Regions from separate parts of the Bacillus sp. F9_6S_D1_P_5 genome, predicted to be linked through region 3. Evidence: riboswitches for the same ligand, from Rfam matches in the RefSeq annotation. Region 3 holds a riboswitch; each other region holds the start of a gene.
The links. A riboswitch is a leader RNA that binds a small molecule or an ion and turns the genes downstream of it on or off. The one in region 3 is predicted to bind S-adenosylmethionine.

Region 1 (7,705 bases), on a different contig from region 3:
CTCGTTCCATTTGCGGCAATATTAGGTTCTGGTTTAGTAGGTATTTGGTTATCTCATAATATTACTCCTGTTTTAAATACAGTTGGAGCGTTTATTAAAGATAGCTCAGCTGGTAGCCCGTTCATCGCATCTATCGTCATTGCAGTCGTTTGGGGACTATTACTTATCTCTCCAGCTTCATCAGCTGCGTTAGCGATCGCACTTAGCTTAGACGGTGTTGCAGGTGGTGCTGCTCTTGCCGGATGCGTCGCTCAGTTTATCGGATTCTCTGTTATCTCAGCGAAAGAAAACAATTTAGGTGGCATATTAGCTCAAGCACTTTGTACTCCGAAAGTACAGTTGCCAAATATCACTAAAAATCCAATGATTCTCGTTCCAACTGTCGTCGCCAGTGCTATAGTCGGTCCAGTATCCGCATTAATTTTCCAACTGGAAGCAGGAAAGGAAATTGCAGGTCTTGGATTAAGTTCTCTTATCGCACCAATTAATTTAATTTCCAGCCAAGGATGGGAAGTTCTCCCGGCGATGGTAATTACTTATATCGTCATTCCAGTAGCTGTTGCTTATATACTTTACATTGTTCTTAAAAAAGCAGGTCGTATTCATTCTGGTGATATGACTGTACCGCAATCTTAAATTGAAAATCTCCTTTTATATAGAGAAAAGCAGACTGGAAGCCACAGTCTGCTTTTTACATTTTGTGATTTTGTTTTACTGGAACACGTACTGTTTCTTTTGCTAGTAACAGCTGAACGCCGAAGTACAGTATGCTTGCAAGCGTCATTCCAGAAATGGCGTCTACAAATGCATGTTGCTTCGTAAATAGCGTTGATAAAATAATAAGCGTACCGAAGAAGGTAAGAATGTAATATTCAAAAGCATGTTGTTCTCTACGTCTAAAGGCAGCTAACATAATGATAAAGGTAGTAAGAACGTGAATGCTAGGGAAACAGTTTACCGGTTGATCGATACTATAAATATAGCGGACTAGTTCGGAAAATACGTCTGATCCAACGACTGTTGGACGTGGTACAGTTGTCTGCCAAAAATAATAAATAGAAAAACAAGCAAGTTTTCCAAGAATGATACTACTTAAAGTGACATAATATTGTTTTCGATCCGCAAAGCAGTAATAAATAAGTGCGCCGTATAAGTAAGGAAACCAAAGTAAATAAGGAATAATAAATGCTTTCACAAATGGAATCCAATCATCTACTACAGTTGTGACATCTACTGCGTGTACAGTAGATTTATTTAATACATCGTAAAGGGGACTTACGAGTACGAGTAGAAGTATATAACTTAACGGAAGAAAAGATGAAAGTTTAAATTTCTTCATGATAATCTCCTATGTTTAGTAATGTAAGTAAATTCAATTGATTATAATATAGAAACGTAATTTGGGCTATCGATTTTACTTACATTTTCTTGAATTAACCTTACGTTTTTGTCACTTGACTGAAAAGAAGGGGAGGGTGCTATATGAAGCGTTTATCGTATTTCTTATTTTTTATATTGATATGCCTAGTGGGTGCTGGGTGTGCAAAGGATAAAGAAGGAGATAAATTAGAATATAACGGAAGAGCACTCGTAATTGGAGTTGTTGGAGAAAAACCGAAAGATACGTTTAGGAATATAAAGTTTGAGGAAATGAAGTTAGAGGACCTGGAAAAGAAATCTAAGGAAGTGGATGGTTTTCTTGTCATGAAAAATCACTTTCAAGAAGCCTCAACAGAGCAGTATAAAGATGTATTTTCATCGCTAAAGAAACCAGTGTTTTTTATCGGTTTACAAGATAAATCATATTCAACGTTTATTACAAAAGGGATAGAGTATAACAGTGCCCGAAAAGATGTAAATGCTATGTATACGCAAGGGTTTGCAAATATCGGAAGTGGTGAAGGACAACAATGGGCAGTTGGTTTATCGAATGGTGGAAATACTGAAGAAAGTATTCATAATATGTATATCGTCGTATTTCAAACAATTGCAGATTATTTGAATAGATGAGGAAGGAGCCTGTATAAGAGGCTTTCCTTTATTTCGCATGCAGGAATCGGTTACATAGTGGGTTCAACTGATGCCATTGTTTATGAGGTTACTAATCGAAATTATGGAATACTGTAAATACAATATGCAAAAATGCATATTGTATTTATTTGGATATTACGTATGTTAAAATTAAATATAGAGATTTTTATATGTAATGAACTGAAATCAGAAATATCCAATGAATTTTGAGAGGTGTTACATGTTTACAAACAAGAAATTAATTCGATTTGGTCTAACATTACTTGTATGTTTATTTGTAATTGATTTTACAATCAGTTATTTTCAAGCATATCTTGAATCAGCGGCAGGTATTAAATGGGTAATATCAGAAACTTGGAGAACTATTTTGTTAGATGCCCCTGAAAGTATATTAGTTATTTTAGGCGCAATTGCTTTATATGATTTCACAAAAGAAACATCTCCAAAAGACGCATCCATTTAAATGCGTCTTTTTTCTTTGCAGTAATTTCTTCAACATCACGGAATACTCTCATTCTTACGGCCAAAATCGTTAGTTCCTTTTATATGTACGTCTTTGTCATTTAAAGTGTTTCCGGGTTTTGTGACTATAGGCTGAAATGGTTAAATAAACGTTTGTTTAAGATGTATGTTCGGTAGGAATAAATTGATGCAGCTCAAGGGTTAACAAAGAAAAATGAGGAGTTAATCAAACGTTTGTTTAAGATGTATGTTCGGTAGGAAGAAGTCGATGCAGATCAAGGGCTAATGAAGAAAAATAGGGATTTAATCAAACGTTTGTTTAAGATATATGTTCGGCGAGTGATAAGAGAAGAATCTAAAAAAATTATATATTTATTTTTTCTTAACAAATGGCGGAAAAATAAGAAAAATCAGCAGGATTATTAAAAATTATCACGAAATAAGTAAAAGTTTAGCGAATAATCGTTTGAAATAATAAAACGTTTTCTATATGATAAAGGTAAAGGTTAGTAAAAAAGTAGGTGAATTTATGACAGTAACATTTTATTCATATCCAAAGTGTGGCACATGTCAAAAAGCAAAGAAATGGTTTGAGGCAAACGATGTAGCATATGAGATGATTCATATTGTTGAAAATCCACCATCAAAAGAAGATTTACGTAATTTACATGAAAAAAGTGAATTACCATTAAAAAAATTCTTTAATACAAGTGGAATGCGTTACCGTGAACTTGGTCTGAAAGATAAGTTAAAGGATGCAAGTGAAGACGAAATGTACGAGCTTTTAGCATCTGATGGCATGTTGATTAAACGTCCAATTGTAACAGATGGAACGAATGTAACACTTGGTTTTAACGAAGAGCAGTTTGAAAGTGTGTGGAAAAAGTACCAATAAGGTATTTTTACATAATTAATACATTCACTGGAGGTACAGTCATGAGCATTCCAAATAATTTACGTTACTCTGAAGAACACGAATGGGTAAAAACTGAAGGTAATGAAGTTGTTATCGGTATTACTCACTTTGCACAAGGTGAGCTAGGCGATATCGTATTCGTTGAACTTCCTGAAGTAGGTGCAACAATCGAAGCTGACGAGCCATTCGGAAGCGTAGAATCTGTTAAAACGGTTTCTGAGTTATACGCACCTGTAAGTGGTAAAGTTGTAGCAGTAAACGAAGAATTAAGTGACCAACCAGAACTTGTTAACGAATCTCCATACGAGGGTGCATGGATGGTTAAAGTTGAACTTTCTGATGCAAGCCAAGTTGAGAAGTTATTAACTGCAGAAAAATATGCAGAAATGACAAACCAAGACTAATTATAGTCGACTAAAGGACAGCCTTTGTGCTGTCCTTTTTTATTTTGTGAAAAATAATGAACGTGGAATCATATACTAATTATCGTGTAGGAGAACGTTTTTTGGGAAAACTTTTTTGTTTAAGTTTTTATGATCTAGCTCCAGCGGCTAGAACAGTCGGTCATTTCACTCCTTCACTTGAGGCAAAAGGCGCCTCTAGTTCAGGGGTTCGGGTGCCCTCCTGTTCTGAACGAGCCGCCTCCGCTTTTCTTTTGCAAAAATAAACAGGAAACAACATGAAAATAACGAATATACTATATACTAAGTTAAAGGTTGTATAGTATATGGTGATCGGGTGATGACATATGATTTATGTGGAAAAAGTCATTATTGTAGAAGGTACATCAGATAGAAGAAAGATTGAATCTATTATTCGTGAACCGGTGGAAATTGTTTGTACAAATGGTACAATTGGTTTGTCGAAAATGGATGAGCTCGTTGATCAGTTTTTTGATAAGGAAGTGTATGTGCTAGTGGATGCTGATGATGCTGGAGAAAAGTTAAGGAAACAATTTCGAAAAGAATTTCCGCAAGCAGAGCATATTTATATTGATCGCTCGTACCGAGAAGTGGCAACTGCGCCATCTTCACACTTAGCAAATGTATTATGGGGAGCTGACATTGACGTTTATACAGAATATTTACGGTAAGGAATGATAGAAGTGATTGACTGGACAGGAGCCGAAGCAACAGCCCTAATAGAGAACGAAGAAAAAACAGTGTTATATGTATATACTCCAATGTGTGGAACATGCCAATTAGCAAAAAAGATGTTAACTGTCGTTGAGATGACAATTGAAGATTTGAAAATTGGAATGTTAGATTTAAATTATGCTCCGCATTTAGCGAAAGAGTATGGAATCGAAAGTGTACCGTGTTTACTTGTTTTTGAAAATGGGACACTCATGAAGAAGATATATGCATTTCATTCGGTTGAATATTTATATACGGAATTAAAGTAGGCGGCAAAGTTTTTGCCGCCTCGACATATTTCTCGGGAAATATGTCGAGATGCAGGGTGGTTACAGTATTTGTCGAGCGAAAATAACAGGATTGCTCTTTAGTGAGAGGGAATGGTATGTGTAATAGAAAGTGATATGAAGGATGTGATTTAGGGTGAAATTATATTCTTTGCTGCAATCATTTGTAAATTACGCTAATGGTCAATATCATTTAGAGCCGCTTTTAAGACAAGGAGAAAAAACTGTTAATTTCCGCTTTGGAGATGAGAGTTGTTCGTTACAAATTTCAAGAGATTATATAGAGTTGCTACATGAAGAAAGAGGAACGGAGCAAATCGTTTGTGTAGATGAAGAAGATGTAAAACAATTGGTGAACGGCAATGTAAGGTTGCAAATGTTAATGAACGATGGACGTGTACAATATTCGGGAACTTATCGAACGATGCTATTAGTTGAATCGATGTTTCACATATGTAAACCGATGTCAGTAGGTGCTTAAAATTCTGAAGTTTCATTTTTTGCTAAAATTTCTGTTGACATGGTGTGTGTATGTTGATACAATTCAATTCATAAAATATAGACAATTTCATAAATTACAAATCAGACGAAAATGTAATCTGATTTCTCTTATCAAGAGAGGTGGAGGGACTGTGCCCTGTGAAGCCCGGCAACCGTCAACTTATGTTGAAATGGTGCCAATTCCTGCAAAGCAAATGCTTTGAGAGATGAGAGAGAGGGATAATGTTGTTATATACGCACATAAACCTTTCTGCTTCTCTAAAGCAGAAAGGTTTTTTTATTGTTTGAATGTGGAGGACATTCAAATAATAAAAGTAGTGATAACGGTGGACTACACGCATTAAACATAAAAAATTGCGGAGTCGATCCAAAAATCTAGCTTAAGCGGCTAGAACAGTCGGTCGTTTCATCCCTTCCTATGAGGCAAAAAGCGCCTCTACGTCAGGGATTCGGGCGTCCTCTTGTTCTAAACGAGCCGCTTACGCTTTTTAAACAAAAAAGGGGTGATACACCATGATTCTATTAGAGAATGTAAAGAAAATATATAAAGCAAAAAGCGGTGATGTCACTGCTGTAGATAACGCCAATTTAAAAATAGACAAAGGTGAAATCTTTGGTGTTATCGGATATAGTGGCGCTGGGAAAAGTTCTTTAATCAGATTGTTCAATCAATTAGAGAAACCAACTTCTGGCCAAATTACAATTGCAAATCGCGTGATTTCAGCAATTACAGGAAGTGAACTTCGTAAGGCAAGGCAAGAAATCGGAATGATTTTTCAACACTTCAACTTACTTTGGTCACGAACTGTACGCGAAAATATCGAGTTCCCACTTGAGATTGCAGGTGTTGATAAGGCGAAGAGAAGAAAACGTGTGGATAAGTTAATTCATCTTGTTGGATTAGAGGGAAGAGGAGACGCGTATCCATCTCAGCTGAGCGGAGGACAAAAGCAACGCGTCGGTATTGCAAGAGCATTAGCTAACAATCCACAAGTGCTTTTATGTGATGAAGCAACATCAGCTCTTGATCCAGAAACGACAGATCAAATTTTAGATTTATTATTAGATATTAATAAGCGTCTCGGTTTAACAATTGTACTTATTACACATGAGATGCATGTGATTCGAAAGATTTGTAATCGAGTAGCGGTAATGGAGAAAGGAAAGATTGTAGAAACGGGTCCAGTACTTGATGTATTCCGTAATCCGCAGAAAGACATTACGAAACGATTTGTACAGCAGTTAACGGATTCTGAAGATACAAATGAAACGATTGAAAGTTTAATTGAAAAATATCCAGATGGTAAAGTAGTTCGTTTGCAGTTTATCGGTGAGGCTGTAGAAAGACCAGTACTTCAAAGGTTGATGCAACGCAGTGATATAGAAGTTAGCATTTTGCAAGGGAATATCGCACAAACGAATAACGGTTCTTACGGTAGTTTAGTTGTTCATTTAAATGGTGAGGAAACAGCGATTCAGCAAGCAATAGAGGGAATACATCAAGATCAAGTAGAGCTGGAGGTGATTGCACATGGATAAGTTACTCACAAATGTTGATTGGAATCAAATGTTAGAAGCAACTGGTGAAACGTTATATATGACGGCAATCGCAGCTCTTGCCACATTTGTTTTAGGACTAATTTTAGGATTGTTACTTTTCATGACGGCGAAAGATAATTTATGGGAAAACAAAACGGTTAATACAGCGATTGGAGCGTTCGTAAACATTTTCCGTTCGATACCGTTCATCATTTTAATTATTTTATTAATCCCATTCACAAAGATCTTGCTTGGAACAATTCTTGGAGCAAGTGCAGCGTTGCCAGCTCTAATTATTGGAGCGGCACCATTTTACGCAAGAATGGTTGAAATTGCACTTCGTGAAATTGATAAAGGTGTAATCGAAGCTTCAAAAGCGATGGGAGCAAAAACAAGCACAATTATTTTGAAAGTGTTAATTCCAGAATCATTACCAGCGTTAGTATCTGGTATTACGGTTACGACAATTGCTTTAGTAGGCTATACAGCGATGGCGGGAGTTGTTGGTGCTGGTGGCCTTGGAACACTTGCTTATTTAGAAGGATTCCAACGAGGAAATAACGATGTAACAATCGTCGCGACAATTTGTGTATTACTAGTTGTATTTTTCATTCAGTGGATTGGTGATAGTTTAACGACTCGAATAGATAAACGATAATAAAAAACGGGAGGATGCTTCAAATGAAAAAATTATTACTTACAGCACTTATTTCAACTTCAATTTTTGGGTTAGCTGCTTGTGGCGGGAAAGATAAAGATGAAAAGAAACTTGTTGTTGGTGCTTCTAACGTACCGCACGCTGAAATTTTAGAAAAGGCAAAACCGTTACTTGA
Region 2 (7,705 bases), on a different contig from region 3:
GCTTACCACATATAAGATAGATGCAATATAAAAAATCGTACCAATCGTAAAGAAATCTACTAAATATCCTGTTGCAATAATTGCTACTGCTCCTCCAATCGATGTCCACACATGATATTTCCCAATCTCATAACCAGCATTTTCTTGCACAACCTTTCGTGCTAACGACGTCTTCTCTGTATTACGCTGCACAGCACCTAAAACCCCCATTACAATTTGAAGAATATACACATGCCAGACTTCCGTGGCAATCGGGAAACAAAGCATTAATACTGCCATGGACCAAGCATATATAATTAATAATTTCCGATCACCTACTCTATCGGACACCTTTCCTACTACCGGATACACAAGTGCTGAAGTTAAAGCGAATAAGCCATACGCCCAGCCAAATTGCGAGAAGCTATTCCCAACGTTGCGAAGCAATAGTATATAAAAAGGAAATACCATACTTCCCGCCATCATAATTATGCTTTGTGACGCTACAAATCTTCTATATGTCATTTCGTATACTCCCTATAAAATAAATTCACAAATCTCTCTTTTGGATCCGCTTCTTTTTTCTTCTGAAGAAATTCTTCTATACGAGGATATGCCCTTTTTAACTGCTCCTTCGTTGGGTAAGAATAATACGGTAAATAATAACTACCATTATGCTTTAAAGTAACATCAATCATCTTCTGAATGACCACTTTTGTTTTCTTTATTTCATCCTCTGAGCGTCCTTGATTAATTAAAAGAACCAGTGCAAACATATCATCTTTCGCATAAGATAGTACCGCATTTTCATTCTTTTCTACATAACGAATGGTAATGTTAAGAAGATTTAATTCCTCTTCACTCAAAACATTTCGCAAGTCATCTATATATACTGCAAAACTGTCTATCGGTACGAAATACTCCTGTAAAACCTCGGTTAAATTTGGGTTATCATATTCCATAAAGGCACTATCCGATCTCATTACATTATTTCGCGTTTCGTACTTACCATTTGTACGTTCAAAATAACTTCTTTGTATATCCCAAAATGTACCTTTTCCCCAATCACTATAGCGTGATAAACCGAGTAAAAACTTTGGCGCAGCTATAATATTTTCTTCTTTTAATTTACTGTACTCTCTCAACTTCTGCTGATCTTTTGCTAATACATAATCTGTCACATACATTTCTTTTAAAAATGAATGTGGGGCAACAGAAATACGTGCTAAATGCATACGTATATCCTCATCCCTCCGCACTTTATTCTTAAAATATGAAGAGTATTCCTTATAATCTAGTACCTTCGTATGCGTTTCATACAATTCATCGTTTGTTAACTTTAGCGTCACATCTAAAATCACGCCAAACAATCCGTATCCCCCAATTACATACGGAAACAAATCAGCATTCTCTTCTCTACTTACATTACGCACCGTACCATCTGCCGTTAACAATCTAAATGACTCTACTGTATCAATTAATGCTTCATGACGAATGTCACGTCCATGTACATTTACACTTAATGAACCACCAACAGTAAAAATATTTTGCGACTGCATTACTTGAACCGCAAGACCATACGGATTGATTTTCTTTTGAATGTCATTCCATGTGACACCGCTTTGTACCCTAATCCTCTTCTTCTCCGGATTAAACTCTAATATTTCATTATATCCTTTCATATCAAGCATCGTACCGTTCGGATAATACGTCTGTCCGCCTTGGCTATGTTGCATACCTGCGATAGAAATTTTCTCCCCAGAAACATTTGCATCTTGCACAACCTGTTTTAATGAAATTTCATCTTCAGCACTTTCAACACGTTTTATTTTCGTCGGGAGTAACTTTCCTACATCGCTCATAATCGGATGATTTAATTGCTCTTTATATGTATTTACAGATGTCGCAAGCAACACTGTATAAGCCATCATAACCACCGCTATCTTTCTTTTTTTCAAATGACACTCTCCTCTTCTACATCTTTTCCTCTTCATATTGTACCTATTTTCCTATGAAGAAAGTATACAAAAAAGAGGGCACCTTATTTTAGGTCCCCTCATCAAAACTGTTACTTTGCTGCTGGCAATTGTATTGGGTCAAACTTTTCGTACGACGTATACTTTGCGTTCGTAATAATGTGTGCTTTATCCTTGCCATTACTACTCATAATCATGTCTATCTTTGCTGATTCATATTTAAAATCTTTTGTAATGATATATTCTGCATCCACTTCTTCTATTTTCGCATTTTGTGCTTGTAACATTTTCTTCTGCGTTTCATCCATGCTAGTTAACATACTTTCTGTTTCTTTCCCTTTTAATGTAAATTTCAGTTTATATTTATCTCCGCTTTTCTCCATCTTCATTTTATCTAAAACTACTTCCGGTACTTCTAATTTATCTATAATATCTTGAGTCGCTTTCATTCCACCAGCGTTTAATTGCTCCTCTGGTACGGTTATAACTTCTCCTGTATTAGGATTTTTCACCTCACCAGCAACTTTACCATCCACAGTATACACTACAACATCTGTACCGGAAATATTCATTTCAGAACGAGAATTCTTTGTCTTTGGCTCTAATTGCATCTTAGCCTTTAATATATCCATCTCTGTTCCCTCAGCTTTTACCCCTACACCATATGTCATCGTTACATGCTCTTCATTTTTAAAAGCTTCGTTCGTTTTCTTGAAAACATCCTTCGCTGCTAATTCCTTTTCTTTTTGAACTGATTCTTTTTTCGGTTCATCCATCTTTGCTGTTTTCTCATTACTACACCCTGCCCCTAGACTGATTGCAAGTACTAAACTTGAAACAAAAATAATTTTTTTCATAATGTCGCCCCCTTTCCAAAAATAATATCACCTCTTTTCCTATGAAATCTATATAATTTTTAATCTATATTCTCTATATAGCGACATGTTTAATGAAGATTTTAAATATGATATAAATAACAACAACTCATTTCAGGAGGTCATTATGAAAGCAATTATTTGCACAAAGTATGGACCACCTAACGTTCTTCAGCTTCAAAATATAGAGAAACCTACGCCTAAAAAGAACGAAGTATTAGTTAAAATTCACGCAACAAGTGTATCGACTGGAGATTGTAGAATACGCGGTTTTAATAGTCCCCTCTTATTTTGGATTCCTATGCGGATCATATTAGGTTTCAGAAAACCGAGAAACCCTATACTTGGTGTAGAATTAGCTGGAGAAATTGAGGAAATTGGAACAGATGTAACTCAATTTAAAAAAGGTGATCCTATTTTTGCATTAACAGAACTAAACCTCGGCGGTTACGCCGAGTACACATGCGTACATGAAAGTGGATTAATAACATTAAAACCTACCAATGTGACGTATGAAGAAGCGGCAGTTATTCCTTTTGGTGGAACTTCAGCATTGCATTTCCTGAGAAAGGGCCTTATAAAAAAAGGGCAACAAGTGCTCATATATGGTGCCTCAGGATCGGTAGGAACAGCTGCTGTACAACTTGCTAAATATTTCGGTGCGACCGTTACGGCTGTTTGTAGTAATTCAAATTTTGAACTCGTTCAATCTTTAGGAGCTGATAAAGTAATTGATTATACGAAAGAAGATTTTACTAAGAGGCGCGAGCGCTACGATATTATATTTGATGCAGTTGGGAAGTATAAAAAATCCCTTTGTACAAATACATTAACACCCAATGGAAAATATGTATCTGTTAATGGAATGATGGCAAAGGTAAGTAAAGAGGATATGATTCTACTAAAAGAACTAACTGAAACAGAACATTTAAAACCTGTTATTGATAGAACTTACCGATTAGAAGAAATTTCTGAAGCGCATATGTATGTGGAAAAGGGACATAAAAAAGGTAACGTTTCGATTACCTTAAAATAAAATATATTCAGAAAATAACATTGACAATTCTTTTTGTAAGATTTACTATTAGTACCATATTAAAAAACTACATACACATACTCTTATCAAGAGTGGCGGAGGGACTGGCCCGATGATGCCCGGCAACCGAGCTTATGACGTATAAGCTAAGGTGCTAATTCCTGCAAAACGAGTTTTCGTTTTGGAAGATAAGAGAGGATCCTATTTTGTCTATTCGGCACCTCTCTTATTTTTGAGAGGTGCTTTTTATTTTGGAACGTATATGAAGGGGGAACTATAGATGAAAAAAGTATTATTGAGCATTGTAAGTGGAGCGGTATTATTGTTAGGTGCATGTGGTGCTAATTCCGATAAAGAGGTAAAAACGTTAGATGAGAAAAAGATTACTGTCGGCGTAACGGGTGGACCGCATGAACAAATTTTTGAAAAGGTGAAAGAAGTGGCAGCGAAAGACGGACTCGAAATTGATGTAAAAGTATTTAATGATTATGTAGCACCAAACGTATCTTTAGATGAAAAAAGCCTCGATGTAAATAGCTATCAAACGAAATCATATTTAGACGTATTTAAAGCTGAACGCAATATGAAATTAACTGAAGTATTTTCAACAGTAACATTCCCTATGGGCGTATATTCTAAAAGCTTAAAAGATGTAAAAGACTTAAAAGAGGGCGATGCGATTGCTGTGCCAAATGATCCAACGAATGAACTTCGAGCTTTAAAGCTATTTGAAAAAGCAGGTGTTTTAAAAGTGGATCCAAAGGCTACAGAAAAAGCGACTGCGAAAGATGTAATTGAAAATCCGAAAAATTTAAAGATTGTTGAATTAGAGGCATCTCAATTACCGACACAACTAAGTGAAGTGAAAGCAGCTGCAATTAATACAAACTTTGCATTAGGTGCAAAATTAAGCCCTGCGAAAGATTCTATCTTCCGTGAAGGAAAAGATTCACCATATGTGAACTGGGTCGTTGTTCGTACTGAAAATAAAGATGATGCCGTTGTAAATAAATTAAAGAAAGCTTATCAATCTAAAGAAGTAAAAGAATTTATCGAGAAAAAATTTGATGGTTCTGTTTTACCGTCTTGGTAGGAGCTGACGATAATGATTGAATTAAAAAATGTATCCAAAGTATTTACAACAAAAAAGGGGAATGTGGAAGCTCTTAAACCTACTTCCCTCCAAGTAAAAAGGGGCGAAGTATTTGGAATCATTGGATATAGCGGCGCTGGTAAAAGTACATTAATTCGATGTGTAAATTTATTAGAAAAACCAACGACAGGAAATATCATTGTCAACGATCAAGACTTAACAACTTTATCAGCAAAGGAACTTGCAAAAGCGCGACAAAAAATCGGGATGATTTTTCAAGGATTCAATTTACTTAAAACTGTTACCGTTTATGAAAATATTGCATTACCGTTACGCCTTGCTGGCATTCCAAAAACGGAGATCGAAAAAAGAGTAGAAAAATATTTACGCATTGTCGACCTTTTCAACCGAAAAGATGCCTATCCGAGTGAACTTTCTGGTGGTCAGAAACAACGTGTTGCCATTGCACGTGCACTATCCCATGAACCAGAAGTGTTATTAAGCGACGAAGCAACGAGCGCTTTAGACCCAGAAACAACGGAATCTATTCTTGATCTATTATTAAAGATTAATGAAGAAATTGGGATCACAATTTTATTAATTACACATGAAATGAATGTCATCCAGCGTATATGTGACCGAGTTGCTGTCATGGAACATGGAGCAGTAGTTGAAAGCGGGACTGTGAAGGATATATTCACAAACCCACAACATGCAACAACGAAAAAATTCGTAAATAGTGCATTTGCAGCGAAGATTCCTGAAGACGTACAGAAAGAGCTACAAAGAACCGGAGAAATCGTAACACTTTCATTTATAGGAACTTCTCCTGGCGAACCAGCGTTAGCTATCGCTACAAAACGTTTTCAAGTGTATCCGAATATTTTATCCGGTAATATTACACAGTTAAAACATGAAGCATATGGGAAACTGATCATTCATATGCAAGGTGAAAAAACTGAAGTAGACCGTGCTTTATCATTTTTACAAGAGCAAGGGATCATCGTAGAAGGAGGTAGAACAGATTATGGGAAACAAGTCCTTTTTGGATGAATGGGGTAAAGTCATATGGGAAGCAACCATTCAAACATTTCAAATGACATCTATTTCACTATTCATCTCTATCCTTATTGCACTACCACTTGGCGTCACACTTGTTTTAATGAGACCTGGTGGGCAGCACGAAAATAAAATCATTTATCCAATTCTGGATACAATTATTAATATCATTCGCTCTCTTCCGTTTATCATTCTACTATTCTTTATTTTACCTTTTACAAAGTTTCTAATGGGAACATCGATTGGTGTGCAAGGTGTCATCGTACCACTTGTCGTATTCACGGCCCCTTATATTGCAAGGTTAATGGAAACGGCTTTATTAGAAGTGGATCGTGGTGTTATTGAAGCTTATCAAGCGATGGGCATTTCTACTATAAAAATCATTTGGCACGTTATGGTGAAAGAAGCTCGTCCCTCCCTTGTACTTGGGTTAACAATCGCAACAATCGGCTTAATTGGCGCAACAGCAATGGCTGGACTTGTAGGTGCTGGCGGTCTTGGTGATTTAGCATATCGATTTGGGCATTTACGATACGAACCGGAAGTAATGTATGCAACCGTCTTTATTTTAATTATCCTCGTTCAAGGGTTACAGTCTTTAGGTAACGGTGTTGCACGAAGATTGAAAAAGGATTAAAAAAGAAGGTATCTCACCCTAGTGAGATACCTTCTTTTTATCTTTTAAACCCACCTTCAGAATGAATAACTTGTCCCGTAATCCATTCTGCTTCTTCACTTACTAAAAACTTAATGAGTCTTGCTGCATCCTTCGGCTCACCAATTCTACCAAAAGGAAACATCGGCTTTAATCCTTGCTTTATCTCCTCAGTCATCCACCCTGTACTAGTTGGGCCTGGATTAATTGCATTCACTGTTATTCCTAGGTGAGCTACCTCAGCTGACAACGTACTCGTAAGGGCGTCAATTGCTCCCTTCGTTGTTGCATACGCTAGTTCTCCTGCCATAGGTCCTTGAAATTGTCCCGACGTCATGTTCACAATTCTACCACCAGATTTCTTATCAAACCCTCGGGCAAATTGACTACTTAACAATGTAGTCGCGCGAATATTTACCATGTAGTGCTTATCTAATTCTTCAGCAGTCAAATTAGAGAAGTCATTATTCGTAGAATATGCTGCATTATTAATTAATATATGAGGGTAGCCCAGTTGTTCAGTAACTTTATTTATAAGCTCTTTCGGCGCATCATTCTGAGTTAAATCTAACTCCATACTTGATACTTTAACACCGTTTTTTAGTAACTCTTCTTTTAATTGTATTTGTTCACTTTGCTCAACGCCCCAAGGCATCTCTTTATCGTACGCTGTCCAATACGTAAAAAATATATCGTATCCTGCTTCAGCTAATTCTTTACAAATCGCTGCACCTATACCATCTAGACGACTTACCCCTGTCACAACTGCTATTTTATTTTTCAAGTGATTCATCATATACTCCTCCAATTTAAAGGACGCATACTTTATATAAGAGATATGAATTTCCCTATACATTATCCTTACAAAAGGGATGTACAAGCCAAATATGCAGTCCTTGAATGATTTACAGATAACTAAATAAACCCTCACTTATGAGAGAAAAATTTATCTATCTAGTTTCTAATCATTACAAGCTCATCCACATATTAAGTCCTTGTCCCCTTTCCATATATCTCTATTTCTATCATACC
Region 3 (7,705 bases):
CAATATCATATGGCACATATAAACGAATATTACCAACGACACCCCGAATAACAATTACCGTTTCTCCTTCTGGAATCATAGCAGTTGTTAAATCTATTTCCACATCACAAGCACCATATTGAAGATTAATATCCTCAAGTTCATAAATATGATCCATCATTCGTACATTACCTACAAACATATTTTTCAAATATGGTTCTGTACGATATATTTGCTTCTCTTCGTCTATAATCCCTTTTTCTTTAATTTCAACCTTCATTGCCTTTTGCTTATGTCCTTGTTGAATCAATTGATAACCAATTAAAGCTAAACAAGCGAATACGACAAGAACAAATGCTGCTGATGAGAATAAGAAGAATAAAAATACGATACCACCAACAAATAAAAATACATTTCCCCGTACATAACGATTCTTTTTACGATAATGCCTTCCAAACATAAGCATAATAAATGCAAAAATGAGACCACCTGGTTCAAAATGTCCAAGTATCATATCAAGAAAAAGACCGAATCCAAATATGATGAGGAGCATCCCCATTAATTGTGTTTTTGAAAAATGTTTCTTCATTTCAGCTCCCCCCTTCTTGTCACATATACATAGAAGAAAAGGCATTGCTTTCCAACACCTTTTCTCCTATCACTATATCATAAGCCTGTTTTATAATATACTACTATTATTTTGTTAACTCTTTCGTTAACGATACATCATTCTTTTCCTTCATTTCACGCTCAAGCTTTGCAATCTTCATATCAAATGTGTCACGTTCATGCTCCTCATTCATACGAGTTTCTAAGTCACGAATATGATCCTCAATTTCTTCAAATCGTAAGAACGGATTATTTTCATCCATTTTATGCATCGCAGTATTCATACGGCGATTCGCATGTGCCATATTTTCACGTGCCATTAATTCCATACGCTTTGCGTGCATTTCTTTTAATTTATTTTTCATTTCAGAAAGACGACGCTCTAACTCATCAATTTGCTCTACAACACCTGCATACATTTCTTCTAATCGAGTGACTTGCCCTTCATAATAAGCTACTTCCTCTAATGCACGTTCGTGTAACTGTAATTCGCCTGCTTCTTGAGCGATAATAGCCTGTTTTGATCTTTTATTCACGAAATAACGTGCTTGCTCAAGCTCACGAGCGAAATTAGATTTTAATGTTTTATGACGCTGAATTAATTTCTCAATTTTTGTTATTTCACGCTCACTATCGCGTAAATATTGGTTTAACATAGCGATTGGATTTTTTCTTTCTTTCTCATCTAACACATTATGAAAATCTGCTAAAATTGCATCGCGTACACGTCCGAATAAAGATTGTTTCATTATAATCTTCCTCTCTTCTACTTTATAAATTTGATTTATTTTATATTAGTTTTTCATTAACTTGTTCCACTCATCTTCAAAGTTGCTATATGGTTTAGAACTTTCTGGAGCAGAATCAACAACTACATCTTTTTCTTTTTTCCACTCACGGTATCCGTAGTATAGAACTACTAATGCTGCAATACCGATTAATGCTGGGGAATGAGAAAGGGCGATGGACAAGCCGATTAAACCAACAATACCCCAAGCTAACTTTCCAAAAAATGATTGTGCTCGCACAAATGATTTATAGCTCCAGTACACAACTCCTGCTCCAATTGCGAATCCTATAATACCAGCAAGACTGCCAAGAGCAATTAAAGCTAAAATACCAGCCGCGATAAACGCTAGAAATTGTTTCATCTTGTGCTTGCCTCCCTTCGATTTGATACTCTTATCTTAACTATTTTTTCTTTTTTCCATAACGAGCTTAAGAACCGTTTTCGACTCAGACTTAAGACTGAGTTGCATTCAGCCTTTTGTAAAAACATGCGGTAGCATCGTATCATTCACTCTTTTAGCGCATATAAAAAGCCGTACAGAGGACATTCTCTGTACGGCTTTCGTTTCATTTCATAAACTTCATTTTTCATTATGCTGTTTTATGATACTCTTTCTTTCCCGCTACTTTAGAAAACCTCGGGAAACCAATTAATATAGAAATGATTCCACATACTCCAACTAAGATCGGATAAAACGCATATGGTAACAGTTCAATTGGAGATAACGCCGCAAATCCTGCTGCTGTTAACATTTGCGCGCCGTATGGTATTAATCCTTGCACACAGCATGAGAAAAGATCTAATACACTCGCTGATTTACGGGGATCAATTTCATATTGATCTGCAATATTTTTCGCAAGCGGACCTGTAAAGATAATAGAAATCGTATTATTCGCTGTACACATATTCGTCATACCTACTAAACCAGCGATACCAAACTCTGCTCCTTTTTTTGAACGAATGTTACGTGTTAAAATATTCATTAAATATTGAATGCCACCATTATATTGAATTAGTTCGACCATACCGCCAATTAAAATAGCAAGTAATACTAACTCCATCATACCGCCCATTCCAGTCGTTACACTTTTAAAGAAACTCTCTAACGTATAACTTCCATCTAAAAGACCGATAACGCCGGATAGTACAGTTCCACCAGTTAATACAATAAGTACATTCCAGCCAAGTAATGCTGTAATCAGTACTCCTGCATACGGTAAAATCTTTATCCAGTCAAAGCTATGTGCTTTAATTTGCGTGTCGCTTCCTAAAGTAATGATTACTAATAGTACAATTGTAATAATCGCTGCTGGTAGTACAATTAAAAAGTTCGTTTTAAACTTATCTTTCATTTCTGTTCCTTGTGAACGTACAGCTGCGATTGTTGTATCTGAAATAAATGATAAATTATCACCAAACATCGCCCCGCCAACAACAGTAGCCATCGTAAGTGCAATGGAGATATCAGTTTGCCCACTAATACCTACAGCAATTGGTGCTAATGCAGCAATTGTTCCCATTGAAGTTCCCATCGCCAATGAAATAAATGCCCCTATAACAAAAATTCCAGCTACGATAAATCCTTGCGGTAAAATGGATAACGCTAAGTTAACTGTAGAATCAACGCCGCCCATCCCTTTTGCTGTTTCAGAAAATGCTCCTGCCAGGACAAAAATTAGAACCATAATCATAATATCTGGGTTCCCTGCACCTTTAGCAAATCGTTCTACTTTTACATTAAAGCTTTCTTTACGGTTCATTGCTAAAGCAACCCCTACAGCAATTGAAATTGCTACAAGTATCGGCAATTTATAGAAATCACCTGTAATAATTCCAGAACCAATAAATAGCGCCAAAAATATCCCAAGTGGTAATAAAGCCAAACCATTTCCTCTCGTTTCTTTCAAAGTACCATCTCTCCCTAGTTTCAACCTTTTTCTAATGAATAACAAAAGACCTCTTCCAATGAGAAGAGGTCTTATACATCTATAAGAAACGCTCTTCTCATCTTTCAAGCACATGCTTGCTGGATTTGGCACAGCACTCTGAAATCGAGTCCGCTGCCGAGGCATCGTAGGGCCAGTCCCTCCGCCTCTCTTTATAAGAAGGTTTCATATTTATTTTTTAATAATAATTTCTTCCCTAACTTTACTCGCTTACAAAACAAAAGTCAATTATTTTTTGTATAGATTTTTTTGGTAATTATGCAAAAATTTGAATACAACAATCATTTTAACTTTTTGATTTCTTCTTCCAATATTGAAATCCAATAAAATTCACTATTTTTTATTGCATCTATTATCCATTTCGTAGTGTACCAAGCTAACTCATACTCTTCTTTTGTAACATCGCCACTTTTATAAGCATCCTCTAGCTCATCTTCATCTAGCACATACATCTTACCATTCGGTAATAACACTACATCTAAATATAAATCATCAAAATACGGTAAACCACGCTCGTCTATTTCATATTCTTTCGCCACATCGATATAATATTGCACTAATTCTTTTTGATCATCTAACATAGCGGTAATCGCAAAGTTTTTCCCGTCTATGAAATATTGAATCCACGTATACTGATTGCCAGCAATACATAGCTCTTTACCGTCATATTCTTTACAACTCGGTTCTCTCACCTTTTTTATTTCCAGTATTCCTAGCATTCCCTCTTCTATTTGCTTAACCGTATAATTCTTCTCTAGTAGTCGCTTCCACGAAGAACCGTCACCATATTTACGTTTCATTACGTCTGCTCCCCTTCTATATAGAAAAGCCCCCACATATTATGTGAGAGCTTGTTCAAATTATAATTAAGCTGCTTGCTTATTAGAAATTTCTTTCAAGTAGGCTTGTCCTTTTTCAGCGTCATACTGACCTTCCCACTTAGACATAACTACAGCTGCTAAAGAGTTACCTACAACGTTAACTGCTGTACGAGCCATATCTAAAATACGGTCAATACCAGCGATGAATGCTAAACCTTCAGGTGGAATACCTACTGTACCAAGTGTCGCTAATAATACAACGAATGATACGCCCGGTACGCCTGCGATACCTTTTGATGTTACCATCAATACAAGTAATAATGTAATTTGTTGTGTAATAGATAAATCAATACCGTACATTTGTGCTAAGAAAATAGCCGCAATTGCTTGATATAAAGTTGATCCATCTAAGTTAAATGAATAACCTGTCGGAATAACGAAAGATGTAATTGCTTTCGGACAACCAAACTTCTCCATTTTCTCCATGATTTTCGGTAAAACTGTTTCTGAACTAGCTGTAGAATATGCTAAGATCAGCTCGTCTTTTAGAATCTTAAAGAATTGGAAAATGTTAATTCCAAATATTTTCGCTGTAATCCCTAATACGACTACAACGAAGAAAATCATTGCTCCGTATACTACAATTAATAATTTCCCTAATGGAATTAATGAAGCGAGACCAAATGTAGAAACTGTAACTCCAATTAGCGCAAACACACCAAATGGTGCAAATTTCATAACTTGATTTGTTACGTAAAACATTGCATCAGCTACACCTTGGAAAAATTGAAGAACCGGTCTTCCTCTTTCACCAATTGCTGCTACACCTAAACCAAATAATACAGAGAAGAAGATAATAGCAAGCATATCTCCGTCAGCTAATGACTTCATAATGTTCGTTGGAACAATATTTACAAATGTATCTGCAAATGAATGACTTTGTACTTGCTCTGTCGTATGTGTATATTTCGAAATATCTGTCTTTGTTAACTGCTCCATATTTACGCCTTTTCCTGGTTGGAAAATATTCGCAATTAATAGACCGACAATAATTGCAATTGTTGTAATGATTTCAAAGTAAATAATTGTTTTTCCGCCTAGTCGACCTAATTTTTTAACATCGCCAACACCAGCAACTCCAACAACAATACTTGCTACAACAATCGGTACAACGATCATTTTAATTAATCGGATAAAAATATCACCAATTGGTTGTAAATAACTCACCACTGCCGGATTGCCAAAGAAAATCGCCCCAACTGCAATACCTAGCGCAAGACCAATTAATATTTGCCATGCAAGTCCTATTCTTTTCATATTTATTGTAACCCCCTCTTCGATGTGTCACTCTATCTCTCATTCTATCTCTATAAAACTCGAAATTAAGAGTATTACATATTATTCGACAATTCACTACATTTTGTCCCTGTTAAAAATCATAAATCAAAATTTTAAATCTGACAACAAAATAACTTTTCCTGAACGCAAATAATTTTCTTGACAAAAACAAATCCCATGTCAGAAAACCTCACATGAGAACGATTCCTCACTAGTATTTTATTGGGTTTTCAACTTGAATTTCACTATATAAAACTGCGTTTTTTCCCTTTATTTTACAGAAAAAATTTAGAATACACCTTTGTTGCACAAACTAAAAAAATAAAATCAACATTACAATTACTGTTGAAAAATGCTAAATTCCGACAAAACTTAGCAATTTTATAAAATTTTCTTTACATTATGATTACAACGATAGACACTCTTCTTCTTATGATATATAACATTCATAGGGAAAGGAGTTAGACAACCATGAAAAAGAAATTTGCAGCGTTTAGTGTTTTAGCAGCAGGAACAATTTTTGTTTCTCCACTACTTTCACCCGTATACGCTGAAACGAATCAAGATAAATTATCTAATATTCAATCTGAATTAGAAGGAAAACAAAATGACTTACAAAATAAATCAGCTGAGAAAGAACAAATAGAAAAAGAAATTCAAGAATTACAAAAGAAAATTGACGACTTAACTACTTCTATTAATAAAAACGAAGCTGAGTTAAACGATACAAAAAAAGAAATTAGTAAAACACAACAAGTAATTGCCGAAAAAAAGAAACATATAGAACAATTACAAACAAACATAGATACACGTCAGGAAGTTATTAAACAACGACTGCAATCTATGCAAGAAAAACCTCGCACAAATATCATTACAGAAGTATTAACAAATTCTGCAAACATTGCTGATCTCGTTGATAATATGTACTCTGTCAGTTTAATTTTAAACAACGATACCGATATTGTGAAAAAACAAACAACTGACCAAGATGCTGTGACGAAGGAAAAAGAGGCTGTCGAGAAAAAAGAGCAACAATTAAAAGAAGCCGAACAGAAATTAGTTCAAAAACAACAAGAGTTGCAAACGAATCAACAACAGCAGCAAACCTTTATTAGCGATCTACATACGAAAGTAGCAAAAGTAGATTCAGAGATTGAAGGATTAGAAGAATCTAAAGGTATTTTAGAAAATCAGCGTCAAGCTGTTCAAAAAGCAATTGAAGAAGAAAAGCGCGCAGAAGAAGCTCGTAAAGCTGAAGAGGCACGGAAGGCAGAGGAAGCTCGCAAACAAGCTGCCACACCTGCTCAAGCCGCTCCGGTACCGCACGATACAAACATCGGTGGATTTATTAAACCAGCAGCTGGATCAAAAACTTCTGGATTTGGCGCACGTTCTTTAGATAACCATAAAGGAATCGATATCGCTGCTTCAGGAACTGTTCCCATTATAGCCGCTGCAGATGGCGTTGTTATTCGCTCAGAATTATCATCTAGTTACGGAAATGTTGTGTACTTATCTCACCGTATTAACGGAAAAACATACACGACAGTATATGCTCATATGAGTAGCCGTTCTGTATCAAATGGCCAAACTGTAAAACAAGGCACTCAACTTGGATTTATGGGGAATACTGGCCAATCATACGGACAACATTTACACTTCGAACTTCATCTTGGAGAATGGAATGTCGGTAAGACAAACGCAGTTGATCCATCTCCTTATATCGGATTATAAAAAAACTCGGTGCATACCGAGTTTTTTCTTTTCCCTTCACACACTATAGGCACTCCACATAGACTACAACTAAATGCCTATATTTTACGGGGGAAATCATACGACTACACAATTACAACAAAAAATAGAAGAAGCTAGAGAAACTTACATTGGCCGGTTATTTACATTTGGCGGCTCAGCGTTATTTTTAATTGAATCATTTATTGCAGTCGTCACAGCCTATAATCGCTTATTAAATACACCTCCAACATAATAAAAAAGACGGAGAAATCTCCGTCTTTTTATTATGCAAACATTTTAAATACGCCTATCGCATTTAAAAATACAATGATTACCGTTACTGGAATAACATAACGAAGTAAGAAGAACCAAATATTAAATAATGTTTTCCCTTTCGTTTCCGTAACTTCTAATTCTTTCATTAACATTTCTTTACTCATTTTATTTGGTACAAATAGCGAAATGGCTAGTACACCCAGCGGCAGTAA
Region 4 (7,705 bases), on a different contig from region 3:
ATCATTTCTTAATTGAATCTGCATTTGTTGAAACGTTTCACTACATTTTTTCAATTGAAGTAAACATGTAATATACGTCCGAAAAAGTTCGTTATCATACTGACAACACTTTATAATACGATCGATTTCATTCATAATGTACGAGCCTTTTCTTCTATTTGTAATAACCACTTTTCCCGCTTCTCTCGTTTACTCGTTTTTACAGATTGAAAAACTGACCGCTTTATATCGCGAATGCCGCAAAAACGTAAAACACCTCTCTTCATCATAATCCAATCGGCTGATCGATATAATAATGCGACGTACCATAACGGTGAATCTAACGTATTAATTACCCATGCCTTCTTACCTTTCAATAAACCTTTCGGCAGGGCTCCTTCATATTTATAAGCAAATCCAGCAACGAAAATGCGATCAATAAACCCTTTTAAAATAGCTGGCATGCCCCACCACCATATTGGATAAATGAAAAGAAGAGTATCTGCTTCTTCCACTAATGTTCTGTAACGAGCTGTTTCTTCTTCATTTACTAAATCACGTCTTTTCTTCTCTTCATTAAATACAAGAACCGGATCAAATTTTTCTTTATATAAATCAAGTACCGTAACCGAATGGTTTGTTTCTTGCAATCCTTTTTGCACATGCTTTAAAATCGCCGCATTAAAACTGGAAGGACTAGGATGAGCGTATACAATTAGTACATTCACTACAAAACAACTCCCTCTATAAGTTAAAGTTTCCCCTTCTTTAACATTCTCTCTACAATTTGCACGTTTTTTGAGCTTTGTAATAAACGGTTTAATACGGTCAATAACTCTTCCTTTTCTAAATCTTTCAATTTCTCTTTCACCGTACTCTCACCAGCACTTTGAATATCATAAACAACTGCCGCCATATGTTTACAATAATTTTCATATGGACATTCGCAGCTACTTTCTGTAAAATCTTCAAGATCAATAATCACTTCATAGTTTCCTGCATTTCCAGTAACGAAAGCAAATATTTTCTTGTCTTGTATTTCAACATCATCTACATGTCCTTCTTCATAATATTCATATCCTTTATCCATAATGTACTTAGGAATCCATTTCGTTATATCATGTAATAAGTAAGCGTACATAACAACACCTCTTCCTTTAATTCCCTTTTGACTTCTAGAGCCACTGCATGTTATTCTAATAACTGTCAAATAGCAAGTCTATATGACAAAACGACTGACACCTATTCGGCGAAGGTGTCTCTTTTCATTTGCAGCCGATATGAAGTGCCTCTTTCAGGCACATTCAATCTTTGACACTACACACTCAACACCATTCCCTGTATCAGGCTGCTTAAGCAGTCTTTTACTCTACATACTTCAAAAAAAAGAGAGCTCAGCTCCCTTTTCTCGCCTTATAAAATACCCCTTTTTCAGTATAGAGATATTCATCAGCTAATGTAATTTTCCCATCCAGTTTCAGTTCATCTAATAGTCTTGATAAATAAAATTGATGTAACATCTTTTTCGTGAATTTTCCTTCATGATGCGAAACGATATGTTCTTGAATATCTAACAATGATATTGGCTTATCTTGCTCTATCATATATTCATAAACTGTACTACGCAGTTTTACGTATTTTTCGAGTGTCACAGTACTTCGCAACCCCTTTCTTCTTAATATAAATTTTCGTAATCGGTTTTTTTGCAACAAAAAAACCTCTCCGATAAGAAGAAGTTACGTATATATCTTCGTCTTATCTCCCAGAACAAATATGTTCTGCTGGAATTAGCACCTGCATCGCGGTTGCTGGGTTTCATCGGGCCAGTCCCTCCACCTCTCTGGATAAGAAAATATTCACTTAATTCTTACTATACGTAATTTCATTTCAATTGTCAAACAAATATAACAAATAATATTTTCTTCTTTACTGTTCATACTATACATATATGAGTATGCAAGGAGGAATATGAAATGCACGAAAATGCTCGCGGATATGTACAAGATTCTTTTCAATCATTACAAGAAGCAAAACATTGTTTAGAAGCAGCACTACAGACTGTTGAAAAAGATTTTAATCGCGCACGTATTGAACAATCCCTTTATGCGATCGAACAAGCTATTCAACGCTGCGATTACACCGTTCACATTTTAGAACAAGATTGAAAAAACTTCCCATCATAAGGTGGGAAGTTTTTTCAAATGGCATACTTCATAATTATTACCGTTATGATTAAAAAATATACAGAATTAGCAATTTCTAAAATCCCTACTTTTATAATAGAAATCTTTTTGCCGTACAACATAATTGCTCGAATGACACTCGGTATGAAGATAAGAGAGCACCACGGATTGATAGCAAATACGATGATTGTTAATAGAATATGGTAACCCCATGATATAAGACGATACTTCGGGTTATTTTTCTCACGAATCATCGTTTTCACATAAAACGTACTTCCTAAAAAATATAAAAATGATATAAGCGCAATAAATAGTGCTGTTTTATCTATAAGTTTCATTGAAAAATAATAACTAACTAAACCACCAATACAGAAAACAATAATCGCACTAATGTCATTTAGTAATGCTCTTTCATTCTTTTGACGAGCGTAATACATATTTACTATAAAGAATAGAATCATGACTGCTACGAATAAAAGAATGCGCCATTCATATAATAGAGAGATCATCCCAAATACGAAAGCGATGATAAAATATACAATTGCTGCATGTAAAAACTCTTTTTTTCGTCTTTGCTTTATGTACGTAAGAAATGGATACGTAGCTAAATAGATAAAGAACCACGCTAAAAACAATGGAATATGATACATAGTAGGTTTCCCAAGTATGACACTTAATAGAAACGGTATAACGAGCATGGCCCATGCACCGTGTTGCTTCGGAATAACTAACTTCATTAACTATACACCTCCTCTTTGAAAATAGTTCTCACCTATTATTATACAAATAATTTTATATAGTAACGGATATATATTGGACTATTTTTTGACAATAAAAAATGCTCCTTACAATATGTAAGAAGCATGAAAGAGGCAAACGAATATGTAAGTCGCGACCCTACCTTATATGAGTATGCTTTTCTATGCCATGTTATGCTTATCTAATATGCCATATTTCTTTTTAAATCTTGTAAGAATCGTAATCCAAGACGTACTAAATAGTAGTAAGAAAATAACATTCGAAATCGCATGGCTCAAATCGAAATAAAAACTTGCGATATAATACGAAACGACAGCTTCCCACGTTGCCTCACGTATAAACCCGAGAAGCCCCCACAAGTTCATAATCCAGCCAAATAAAAATCCAACAAACAATCCGTATAGAAGTCTTCCCCATAACTTTTTCATTAAAAATGTATTACGTAATAATCCAGCTATAAAACCAATCATCCCCCAAGAAAACATTTGCCACGGCGTCCACGGACCTTGTCCTAAAAAAATGTTAGACACGATAGCAGCGGTTGCCCCGATCATAAAACCAGTTTCACTCCCAAACACGATTGCAGAAACGATAATGACAAAAGAAGTCGGCTGTACACTTGGTAAAAGAGAAAATGGTACGCGGCTAACTGCTGCAATTGCTGCTAACACAGCAACGAGAACAATTTCACGTGAAACAAACGCTTGTCTTTCAAAGCGGATATAGAACGGTAACATAATAACAACTAATAAAAACAAACTACTTAACATGTAATAGCCGTCCATGATAAGTGTCGTAAAGAGTAATGTGCCTATTATTACTGCAAAAATACATATTATGAATGCAACATATCGTTTGGACACGCTTCGTACACATCCTCCCACGTTAATGCATATGGCAATTCTTTTCGAATGAATCGATTGATAGATGTTGTATAAAAGAAGTTACCACTAAAAAATTCTTTCGGTGCATCATTCATAATGACTGCTCCGTCAAATAACATCATACATTGATCAACGTATTTTGCTGCAAATTCAATATCATGCGTTGCCATTACAATTGTTGTACCTTCTTTTTGCAACTTCCTAAATAGTTCTCCTACTCTTTCTTTCTTCCATGGATCTAGCCCCTTTGTCGGTTCATCCAGCAATAATAACGTTGGCTTTGATAATAATGTCGTACATAACGCAAGTAATTGTTGCTCTCCTCCGCTACAATCGTGCGGATGGCGTTCTTTAAGCGAGTACAACCAAAACTGTTTTAGCGTATCTTCTGCTATTTCTTTTCCTTGTTCTCCGTATAATTCACGTGCACGTTCATACACCTCATCCCACACTGTATCAAATGTAAAATGATAATATGGATGCTGCGATACATACCCAATACTTTTAAATCGTTCTTTCGAATCAATTTTATGTATCACTTTCCCATTCCACTTTACTTTCCCTCTTCTCGCTTTTTGCAATCCAGCTAAAAGCGTTAACAGTGTAGATTTACCTGTACCATTTTTTCCAACGAGTGCTACCCATTTTCCTTTTTCAATCGATACGGTTAAATCTCGTAAAATAAGTGGACTACTTTTTTCATATTGGAATGAAATATGCTCTCCACTTAAAATGACTTCTTGCTTTTCACTTTGTACCATTGGCTCACTCACATATGATATCTCTGAAAAGTTATTCAGTTTCATTTGTGCTTCTCGCACTGTAAACGGAATATCTTCCGCGTTCCATTCTAAAAACAATCTTGGAATTTGCGGAATAAACGGACGGAACTTTTCAACTTCCCACATGTTCGCTATAACCGTTTTAGGACTACCATCATACACGATTCGGCCATTGTTCATACAAATAACGCGCGTCGCAAGTGGTATCACTTCATCTAAGCGATGTTCACTTAAAACGATCGTAATTCCAAGTTCTTCGTTAATACGTTTTAACAATCCTAAAAACTCTTTCGCCGCAATGGGATCTAACTGCGCCGTTGGTTCATCTAATAATAATAATTTCGGCTGCATAACTAATACCGCAGCTAAATTGACAAGTTGTTTTTGTCCACCAGATAACGTATGAACAGATTGATGCAATAAATCTTGAAATCCTAAGAAGCTAATAAGCTCTGCGATTCGTTTTTGAATAATATGTGATGGTAACCCGATATTTTCTAAAGAAAATGCTAATTCTTGAATAACTGTATCCATTACGAGCTGATTTTCTGGATTTTGAAATACCATGCCAATTTCTTGTGCAGATAATAAATCAGGTACTTCCTCTAATACAACGTCATCATAAAAAATTTCTCCTGAGCGTGTACCGATTGGAAGTAATTCCTTTTTAAAATGTTTTAATAAAGTCGTCTTCCCGGATCCTGATCCGCCAGCAATTGTAATAAACTCTCCTTTTTGAATAGAAAGAGAAATATGCTGTAACGCTTTTTCGTTTTCATCAGCATATACAAATGATAAATTGTTTATTTCTGCATGCGCCACCATAGCCATTCCCTTCCTTCCATTATAATTGGTAGACTAATAAACATCGTAAATACGCCAAACATCATTCCATCGTATTGCTGAAATAGAATAGATTCGACTTTCGGATAAATGATTAACTTTCCTCCGCCATACGTACTACATATAATAGCAACTATAAATAAAATACTTAAATAACTGAGCGTGTACCAATCGCGTTTTTCCATTCTATACCGAATATATGTCGTACGCTTCGTTACACCAAATCCACGAGCTTGCATAGAATCTGCTGTTTGCAGTGCATCTTCTAATGAACAAATTAATAATACTTGCAGCAATTGCATACCATTTTTCACTCTTTCAACAATTGAGCCTGCATCTACTTGTACACCTTTTGTCTTTTGGACAAGTGTTATTTTCTGTAATCGCCTCATAAACAAAGGAACAAACCTCACCGTAATCATCGTTAACAATGCTACTTTCGGTGAAATTCTAGAAAACAAATATAAAAATTTATGACTTGAAATAATATCATTATACGAAGCAAACGTAAACATAATCGCCACTAGTAATAACCCCATTACTAGCCCAAACATAATTGCCTCAAGTTTAATACGACTATCACCTAACCAAAATAACGTAGTTCGCCCTCTATGTGTTAATAACGAATTAAATAAAATGACCATAAAAAAGAATACAATTGTGCTTGGTAACATCTTTCTTATCTTTTCGCTATTCCCTTGCATCACATTTAAAATAACGATTAATAGAATTACTCCAATTAAAAAAAGAGGATGAAGACACATCATACATAGTATCATCACCCCGATATAATAGAAAAAATTCACAAAAGGATGTAAAGAAGAAAAACTTATTTTCATAGTCCTTTACCGAATGCCTTTCTTATTTTAATACATACACCCACTCAATTGTATCTCCTGGTTTAACTGTTACTACACCTGCACTATGGTTTGGAAACGCACCGTTCACACGATATTTCCATCCACTAGTATCTGTAATATCTTTTTCATATAAATCATTAATACCTTTTACGTAAATATCACCTTTAGAGCCCATTGCATCCACATCTAAACCTGTACGTTGTAATACTTTATAAACCGTATCGCCTTCTTGTACATCCATTTTTTTCGCACCTAATAAGTAACCCTTATTACCTTTTACTGAGATAGTAACTTGTTTTGCTTGTGGTTTTGGTGGTGGAACTGGGTCTGGTTTTCGTTGTTCAGAATTTGGAACAGTCGGAGTCGGTATCGTTTTCTCCTCTTTATTCGGATCAGCCTTTTGCTCCTGCTTCGTTGTTTCTTTCGGTTGATTCACAACCTTCGCTTCTTCTTTTACTTCAGGTGCTTTCGGTTGTTGCTCTTGTTGTTTCTCTTCTTGTGCTTTTTGCTGTTCTGGTTGCTTAGCAGCAGGCTGTTCCTGAGGTTTTTCTTCTTTCTTTACTTCCAGTTGTGCCTGTGGCTTTTCTTCTTTCGGCTTCTCTTCTACTTTTTGTTCTTGTTTCTCTTTCTGTTCTTCCTGCTTATTTTGCTCTTGTTCAGCTTGTTTTTCCTCCGGCTTTTCTTCCGGTTTCGCTTCATCTTTTTTCTCTTCTTGTTTTGCTACCTCTTCTTGCTTTGGTTCTACTTTCTTCTCAGGCTTTACAGCTGCCTCTTCACATCCGGCAAGTAGCCCAAGTGAAAGCATTAAAGAAATAAACCACTTCATCTTACTCATGTTGTCTCTCACCTTTCATATTAAAAATTAGGAGCAAATAATTGCTCCTAATTTTTGTTAAGCTGCTTTACGTCTCCATAATACATATGCAGAAGCGATACATAATACACCCATACCTACTTCTGTAGCTGCACTATGAGAAGATGCTCCTGTTTTCGGTAGTGTGCTACCGTTTCCGGATTTTTTGCTTTTAACCGGTTCGTTATCGACAACAACTTTTAAATTGTCATCTTTCGTTTCTTGTTGTACTTGTTTTTGTTCTTCTGGTTGTTCAGTAACTTCTTTTTCTACTACAACATTTTCTGAATCCACATTTGGTTTTTTATCGATTTCAGGAACAGATACATTTGACAAGTCATAAATCGATTTTCCAAGATCTTTAAACTGAAGTAAAGCTAAAAACGCTTGTTCTGTAGCCATTCCGCTACCGTTTTGATCACTTGGTAACCATTTAAATTCACCATTTGGAAGTTGATATGACAGTAGATTTTGCACTGCCTTATGTAGAAGGTTTTGATCTACATCTTTCACAAGTGATAATCCAATAATTGCTTGCGCAACACTATTAGAATTTTCTTGT

Region 1: it holds a riboswitch for S-adenosylmethionine, as region 3 does, so the genes downstream of both, ACUXEY_RS20875 (methionine ABC transporter ATP-binding protein) here and ACUXEY_RS24190 (Na+/H+ antiporter NhaC family protein) in region 3, are expected to answer to the same signal.
Region 2: it holds a riboswitch for S-adenosylmethionine, as region 3 does, so the genes downstream of both, ACUXEY_RS23440 (MetQ/NlpA family ABC transporter substrate-binding protein) here and ACUXEY_RS24190 (Na+/H+ antiporter NhaC family protein) in region 3, are expected to answer to the same signal.
Region 4: it holds a riboswitch for S-adenosylmethionine, as region 3 does, so the genes downstream of both, ACUXEY_RS02015 (hypothetical protein) here and ACUXEY_RS24190 (Na+/H+ antiporter NhaC family protein) in region 3, are expected to answer to the same signal.

Annotation. Positions count from the first base shown of each region.
Region 1 is NZ_JBTREW010000019.1:19,328-27,032, forward strand. It holds gene ACUXEY_RS20830 (PTS transporter subunit IIC) at 1-636, shown strand, start outside; gene ACUXEY_RS20835 (phosphatase PAP2 family protein) at 692-1,339, opposite strand; gene ACUXEY_RS20840 (hypothetical protein) at 1,483-2,010, shown strand; gene ACUXEY_RS20845 (DUF3937 family protein) at 2,252-2,494, shown strand; gene ACUXEY_RS20850 (arsenate reductase family protein) at 3,023-3,388, shown strand; gene gcvH (glycine cleavage system protein GcvH) at 3,430-3,813, shown strand; gene ACUXEY_RS20860 (toprim domain-containing protein) at 4,158-4,502, shown strand; gene ACUXEY_RS20865 (thioredoxin family protein) at 4,506-4,814, shown strand; gene ACUXEY_RS20870 (hypothetical protein) at 4,969-5,313, shown strand; SAM riboswitch class I at 5,439-5,546, shown strand; gene ACUXEY_RS20875 (methionine ABC transporter ATP-binding protein) at 5,847-6,872, shown strand; gene ACUXEY_RS20880 (methionine ABC transporter permease) at 6,865-7,530, shown strand; gene metQ (methionine ABC transporter substrate-binding lipoprotein MetQ) at 7,554-7,705, shown strand, end outside.
Region 2 is NZ_JBTREW010000024.1:48,055-55,759, forward strand. It holds gene ACUXEY_RS23420 (MFS transporter) at 1-504, opposite strand, end outside; gene ACUXEY_RS23425 (FAD-binding protein) at 501-1,937, opposite strand; gene ACUXEY_RS23430 (DUF6612 family protein) at 2,048-2,812, opposite strand; gene ACUXEY_RS23435 (NAD(P)-dependent alcohol dehydrogenase) at 2,958-3,866, shown strand; SAM riboswitch class I at 3,947-4,061, shown strand; gene ACUXEY_RS23440 (MetQ/NlpA family ABC transporter substrate-binding protein) at 4,147-4,959, shown strand; gene ACUXEY_RS23445 (methionine ABC transporter ATP-binding protein) at 4,972-6,012, shown strand; gene ACUXEY_RS23450 (methionine ABC transporter permease) at 5,987-6,655, shown strand; gene ACUXEY_RS23455 (SDR family oxidoreductase) at 6,693-7,469, opposite strand.
Region 3 is NZ_JBTREW010000026.1:14,089-21,793, reverse strand. It holds gene liaF (cell wall-active antibiotics response protein LiaF) at 1-568, opposite strand, end outside; gene ACUXEY_RS24200 (PspA/IM30 family protein) at 675-1,337, opposite strand; gene ACUXEY_RS24195 (lmo0954 family membrane protein) at 1,383-1,739, opposite strand; gene ACUXEY_RS24190 (Na+/H+ antiporter NhaC family protein) at 1,969-3,285, opposite strand; SAM riboswitch class I at 3,380-3,485, opposite strand; gene ACUXEY_RS24185 (ribonuclease FAU-1 family protein) at 3,606-4,124, opposite strand; gene gltP (glutamate/aspartate:proton symporter GltP) at 4,191-5,462, opposite strand; gene ACUXEY_RS24175 (murein hydrolase activator EnvC family protein) at 5,955-7,217, shown strand; gene ACUXEY_RS24170 (hypothetical protein) at 7,291-7,470, shown strand; gene ACUXEY_RS24165 (sodium-dependent transporter) at 7,502-7,705, opposite strand, start outside.
Region 4 is NZ_JBTREW010000001.1:403,081-410,785, reverse strand. It holds gene ACUXEY_RS02030 (group-specific protein) at 1-135, opposite strand, end outside; gene ACUXEY_RS02025 (NAD(P)H-dependent oxidoreductase) at 132-707, opposite strand; gene ACUXEY_RS02020 (SWIM zinc finger family protein) at 731-1,120, opposite strand; gene ACUXEY_RS02015 (hypothetical protein) at 1,374-1,691, opposite strand; SAM riboswitch class I at 1,732-1,830, opposite strand; gene ACUXEY_RS02010 (hypothetical protein) at 1,953-2,144, shown strand; gene ACUXEY_RS02005 (YwiC-like family protein) at 2,177-2,899, opposite strand; gene ACUXEY_RS02000 (ECF transporter S component) at 3,083-3,784, opposite strand; gene ACUXEY_RS01995 (ABC transporter ATP-binding protein) at 3,757-5,418, opposite strand; gene ACUXEY_RS01990 (energy-coupling factor transporter transmembrane component T) at 5,391-6,269, opposite strand; gene ACUXEY_RS01985 (DUF4430 domain-containing protein) at 6,292-7,125, opposite strand; gene ACUXEY_RS01980 (DUF4430 domain-containing protein) at 7,183-7,705, opposite strand, start outside.